2 regions of the Alkalihalobacillus sp. MEB130 genome follow, and region 2 is predicted to be linked to the other one. Evidence: a T-box and tRNA genes for the amino acid it is inferred to sense, from the RefSeq annotation. Region 2 holds a T-box; the other holds one or more tRNA genes.
What was found. The T-box of region 2 lies ahead of metG (methionine--tRNA ligase). A T-box ahead of a tRNA ligase gene usually reads a tRNA of that ligase, here a tRNA-Met.
Positions count from the first base shown of each region.

Region 1: it encodes a tRNA-Met, which carries the amino acid that the T-box ahead of metG (methionine--tRNA ligase) is inferred to sense. The anticodon was not compared.

Region 1 is NZ_JAOANA010000016.1:60,476-63,753, forward strand. Features, by position in the region: gene N0O92_RS16095 (superoxide dismutase) at 1-113, opposite strand, end outside; gene N0O92_RS16100 (undecaprenyl-diphosphate phosphatase) at 388-1,200, shown strand; tRNA gene N0O92_RS16105 (tRNA-Ser) at 1,320-1,412, opposite strand; tRNA gene N0O92_RS16110 (tRNA-Ile) at 1,436-1,512, opposite strand; tRNA gene N0O92_RS16115 (tRNA-His) at 1,517-1,592, opposite strand; tRNA gene N0O92_RS16120 (tRNA-Met) at 1,614-1,687, opposite strand; tRNA gene N0O92_RS16125 (tRNA-Asn) at 1,695-1,769, opposite strand; gene N0O92_RS16130 (Na/Pi cotransporter family protein) at 1,964-3,278, opposite strand, start outside.
Region 2 is NZ_JAOANA010000028.1:10,828-14,105, reverse strand. Features, by position in the region: gene metG (methionine--tRNA ligase) at 1-1,470, opposite strand, end outside; T-box leader at 1,540-1,791, opposite strand; gene N0O92_RS20745 (ATP-binding protein) at 1,857-3,278, opposite strand, start outside.

The sequences.
Region 1 (3,278 bases), on a different contig from region 2:
TTTGTAATATAAGTATTATGGTGTTTGCCGTGATGAATATTCATAGTTGCCTCGTCAATATGTGGTTCTAGTGCGTTTGCTGCATAAGGTAATTGTGGTAATTCATAAGCCATAATAAATTTCCTCCTCTAAGTACGTTAAATTATTTGTCGGAGTATGTACCCCAAAAAAACATAGACTTTAGCAACATTTTTGTTTCATAAGTCTTTCAATTCATACATTACCAAATTTTGAGCATTGTTGCAACGATAATGCTCACGAAAAATTTAGTCATGTAAACACTCTTACTCTACCCTTACATGATATGGAATAAACACGCTTTGTCATAACAAAAAAGCTAGTACATAAACATATACAATCAAAAGCTACAAATAACGGAGGAATCAAATGAATTGGTGGGAAGCATTGATAATTGGGTTTATACAGGGGATATCAGAATTTTTACCGATTTCAAGTACCGCACTTATGCTTATTGTTCAAAGACTTCTCGACATCCCCATTGGTGAAAACTTCAAGCTTGCATTTGAAACCTTTTTGCATATCGCTTCTGTGCTAGCTGTTATTGTTTACTTTCGACAAGAGGCAACAAAAATCCTTTACGATTTTTGTTCATACCTTGTAAAGAAAGAAGATAGAGCTCGCACTAATTATAGATTTGTTCTTTTACTTATTATTTCGACTTTTATAACCATTTTAGTTGGAAATTTCATTGAAGGAGTACTTGGTGATCAGATGACAACGCCTGCTACAGTAGGAGTTTCTCTTATTATTACAGGTTTATCTTTAATTTTAATTGAGCATGGATTAAAAGTTGGATCTAGGGGACTTTCCAAGCTGAATTGGAAGGATGGAATCATCATTGGAATTGGGCAAGCTTTGTCCTTAGTACCAGGGATTTCTCGTACAGGTAGCACCTTATTTACCGCTCTTTGTCTTGGTTTAAATAAAGAGACAGCCCTTCGTTACTCCTTTTTTCTTTCCATTCCCGTTTTTCTTGGAATGACCATTTTAAAAACTCCTGAACTAATAAGAAGCTATACAGAGATAAGCTTACCCTCCTTAGTCATAGCATTTTTATCATCATTTCTATTTGCATTAATCGGAATTAAATGGTTTATTGTTATGTTACAAAATACAAGACTCACTTATTTTGCTTTTTATTGTATTGGACTCGGTATCATTACATGGAGTTATATTTAATAAAGGCTGAGGAAGAACTATTTCATAGCAACAATCTTTACGAAAACAGCGTTAATAAAACAGCATGCAAAAAAAGACCTCAAAATGAGGTCTTAAAGTTTCATCATATGTAAAAACAATGGCGGAGGAAGAGGGATTCGAACCCCCGCGCGGTTTAACCCGCCTGTCGGTTTTCAAGACCGATCCCTTCAGCCGGACTTGGGTATTCCTCCGCATAAAAAAAGCTAATTGTAAATGGTGGACCCTGTAGGACTCGAACCTACGACCGATCGGTTATGAGCCGACTGCTCTGACCAACTGAGCTAAGGGTCCTCTATGGGGCGACTGATGGGAATTGAACCCACGAATGTCGGAATCACAATCCGATGCGTTAACCACTTCGCCACAATCGCCGTAACATATTTAAATAAAAGTAGCGGCGGAGGGAATCGAACCCACGACCTCACGGGTATGAACCGTACGCTCTAGCCAGCTGAGCTACGCCGCCATATGTTTGGCTCCACAGGTAGGACTCGAACCTACGACCGATCGGTTAACAGCCGATAGCTCTACCACTGAGCTACTGTGGAACGACAATTAAGGACAAGAATTATATTACCATGCACTTTCTAATGAGTCAACACTTATTAGAAAAAATGTTATTTGACAAAAAAGAGCATTTATTTGGCACTGATATAACTTACCACACATCAAATTATTAGACAAGCATAATTTCATTAAAAGACCAGTGTCCCACTTACTTTGGACACTGGTCTCCTTTAGATTAGTAATTGTCTTCTCCTATAACTGCTTCAGCAATATTCACTGAATGATCACCAATTCGTTCAAGGTTACTTACAATATCAACAAAAACGATCCCCGCTGAACCGGAACATTTTCCATCATTGACTCGCTGTATGTGCTGCTTTCTAAGTTTTCTTTCCATTTTATCTATCTTTTCTTCTTTTTCAAGCACCGAACGAGCCATATCACTATCAATTAGTTCAAGCGATTGGATGGCTTCTCTTAACGTTGAGAGTGTTAACTCCGACATTTCTCGAAGATCATCCAATGCTGTTTCTGAAATATGAACCTTATTGACTTTCTGATAATCCTTCAGTTCTACGATATTCTCTATATGATCACCGATGCGTTCAATATCGCGTACGGTATCCATTAACATTGAATGTAGTTTTGAATCATGTGCCGAAAGAGATCTTGAGGAAATTTGTATTAAATAATCAGTGATTTTCCGATCTAGATTATTGATTGCTTCCTCAAACTGTATGGACATTTCAGCATGTCTTTTTTGACCAGTTTCAAGATATTGACTTACTTCATATAATCCTCTCTCTGAAAATTCAGCCATACGCAATACCTCTTGTTTTGCTTGTCCAAGCGCAATAGCTGGTGAACTTCCAATAAATCGAGGATCTAGATGTTTCGCTTTATATTCAATGCTAAATTCTTCACCTGGTACTAGCTTTGTTACAATAATTGCCAATATCGCCACAAACGGCAGTTGAATTAGCGTATTGGATACATTAAAGATTCCATGTGCAAATGCAATCGTCATTGGTCTATTTAGACCTAGCTCAACAGCAAGAAAACTAATGAGCTGAAAGAAAAACGGATAAACAATTAACACAATGATTGTACCTATTAAATTAAATATAACGTGCGTAAGTGCTGCTCTTTTTGCAGCTACTGAAGCTCCTATTGCTGCTAAAATTGCGGTGATAGTCGTTCCAATGTTATCTCCAAATAAAACAGGCAAAGCCGCATCTAATCCCATTGCACCTTGTTCATATAACTGTTGCAACAGACCAATTGATGCGCTCGAACTTTGAACAGCAACTGTAAAAATCGTACCAATTAGGACACCAAGTAATGGATTTTCACTCATACTTACCGTCAGTTCCGCAAACGCCTCTAATTCTCGAAGAGGTTTTAATCCAGTTCCCATTAATTCTAAACCATAAAATAAAGCTCCAAATCCAAAAACAACTTGACCATAGTTATTTACTTTTTTCGCTTTTATGAAGAAAATTAATGCTGCACCAACTGCGATAATAGGCAACGCATAAGCAGAAATTTTA
Region 2 (3,278 bases):
ACCTAGCTGTTTCCAAATACGTTTAGGAGTTTCTGTCATAAATGGTTGTACCATAATAGATACTTGACGGAGTGATTCAGCAAGGTGATACATAACTGAACCTAACTCTTCTTTCTTTGCCTCGTCTTTGGCAAGAACCCACGGTTGCGTTTCATCAATGTATTTATTGGTCCGACTAATTAACTGCCAAATCGCAGTTAAAGCAACGGAGAACTCCATTTCTTCCATCGCATTTTCTACTTTTGTAACAGTCGCTTCTACTAACTCAACTAAAGACGCATCAAACGGTGTTGCATCTTTCACATAGTCAGGCATTTGTCCGTCAAAGTATTTGTTAATCATGGCCACTGTTCGGTTTAATAAATTCCCTAAATCATTAGCTAAGTCGTAATTCACGCGCTCAACAAAACCTTCTGGTGTAAAGACTCCATCTGATCCGAATGGAACTTCACGCAACAAGTAATAACGAAGTGCGTCTAAACCGTAACGATCAATAAGAGGCACGGGATCGACGACATTTCCTTTTGATTTTGACATCTTTCCGTCTTTCATTAAAAGCCAGCCATGACCAAACACTTTCTTCGGTAGTGGCAAATCAAGAGCCATTAACATAATAGGCCAATAAATCGTGTGGAATCGAACAATCTCTTTCCCTACTAAATGAACATCTGCTGGCCAATATTTATTATAAAGTTCTTCGTTGTCACTGCCATAGCCAAGAGCAGTAATATAGTTAGATAACGCATCAATCCATACATAGACAACATGTTTTGGGTTACTAGGAACTTGAACTCCCCATGTAAACGACGTACGAGATACAGCTAAATCCTCTAAACCCGGTTTAATAAAATTGTTAATCATTTCATTTTTTCTAGATTCCGGTTGAATAAACGTAGGATTTTCTTCATAAAACTTCAAAAGTCGGTCTGCATAGTTGCTCATCTTAAAGAAATAAGACTGTTCGCGTACCTTTTCTACAGGGTGTCCACTATCTGGACTTTTTCCTCCAATTACTTCTCCCTGCTCATTTTTTATCGGATCAACTAGTTGGCGTTCTGTATAAAACGTTTCATCAGGAATGGAATACCAACCTTCATATTCATCTAGATAAATATCTCCCTTTTCAAGCAAACGCTCAAATATTTGAGCAACGACCTTTTTATGACGTTCTTCGGTTGTACGAATAAAATCATCATAAGAAACATCAAGCTTCTTCCAAAGCTCTTGAATTCCAGCTACAATTTGATCTGTGAATTCTTGAGGAGTTTGTCCCTTTTCTGCTGCTTTTGTCTCAATTTTTTGCCCGTGCTCATCTGTACCTGTTAAAAATCGAACGTCATAGCCACGTAAGCGCTTATAACGTGCCATCGCATCTCCTGCCACTGTTGTGTATGCGTGGCCAATATGCAGCTTGTCACTTGGATAATAAATAGGGGTTGTTAAATAAAATGTCTTCTTTGGATCTGTCACAAAAACTTCCTCCTCTAATAACGTAAAAATATAGTAGCTATGTACAAACAATACAAAAAACCCTCATCCGATCGGGACGAGAGCATCTCACGTGGTACCACCCAAATTTCCCTTTTCATTTCACAACAAAAAGGCTCATGAAGTCTAAGACTTCTTCTGTTAACGCCAGCTACGTTACTCCCTTATGCAAGCACTCGAAAGTAAACTCCTCCAGGACCATCTTCCAACAAGCACCTATACCGGTTTTCAGCTACCCCGGCTCTCTGCATAGCAACGCTACCTATAGATGACTTGCTGTACTCATCCCTTCATTGGACCATGTTATAGACTGTCATTTCTACTATGTCAAAATTCTACCCAAAATATACCTAATTCGCTGTTTCTAGTCAAGAGCGGTTATACAGCGTAGCAAATGGCGTCTTTTCTTTTTTCAAGATTCCTTCACTGCTTAGTCGGTCAAGCTCCTGTTTCCAAGTTTGTACATCCCAATTCTTTTCTGCTTCTTCGTTTAGCTTAGTAAGGTGTGTCATAATGTTCATTTCAGCTAAAGGAAAATACCCATCTAGTGCTTTTAACAACTGTTCAGAGTCTTGTTCTTTCATTTTTTTCAATTCATCAAATGGGTTTAATGTATGCGGGCTCGCAGAATGGGCCATGCGAATTCGAATTGCCATCGTTCTTCCCATGATAGCAGAAGAAACGAAAACATCACCAGAACGCAAATAAGGAAGACGTTTCCCTTCATCATGTGTCAGGTCAGTTTCTTCTTTAATCGTTTGAATGTCCGTTCCACGAACCGTCCGAAAGACAAACTTCGAATTCAGCTGAGCCGTAATGGTTTCATCAAGCAAAGTCGGACGCTGCGTCGCAAAGATGAGAAAGACTCCATATTTCCGCCCTTCCTGAGCTATTTCTTTTAAAACCGATTTTGCAGGCGCATCATAGCCTTTCGGTGCAAAATTATGGGCTTCGTCTGTTACAACAACAAAAGGCGGAAAAAACTCACCTTGTTTTTGTTGAAGCTTGGCATCGCGAAACGATCGGCGCTTTCCGTATAAAGCCCCAATAACATAGCTAGAAAATACTTGTAAGAGCCATACAGGCCCTTGAATCACGACGAGCTTACCAGCATGAATTCCTTGCTCAATCGCTCGGATGTTTTGTTGAAATAAACCTGCTTGATAGAGACGATTCACACGCCATGAAATTCCTTTTACCGATGCAAGAGGCAAGCTGCCAAACTGATCGAGCAACTTCTTAAACGTTGAATAACGTGTGACCTCATCTCTTGTCATTCCACCGTCATGGAGCAGCGCTTCTATTTTTTGTTTTCCAAGTTCTAACGCCTCCGCTAGATTAGCAATCCGATCACTAAAAGACTGATAGCTATCTTTTCTTTTATGTACAGTTTGGATGACATTAATCATCGATTCTGTAAGTGACCCTGCTGCTGACAAAAGCCGTTCAACATCTCGTGTTGATAAAGCAGAAAAATCAACGCCCACATCTTGGCCAATTTGGACAACCGTGTAACGTTCACGATATGAAACAACTCCTTGTGTACCCGATGCCTCTGTCTGAAAATTCATTTCAAAATGCGGATCAAAAACGAGAGTCGGTATTTGTAATTTCATTAATTCTTCAAGCATCACTCGGAGGCCAAATGATTTTCCTGACCCGGATCCACCGAAGACACCAATATGTGGGTATTGCTGCATCGCTCTTATATCAAAAATAAAGGGAACGCCGTTTTGATTGCGTAACCCATTATGATCATGAATGTGCAACAGTCCTTTTAATGATTCTGG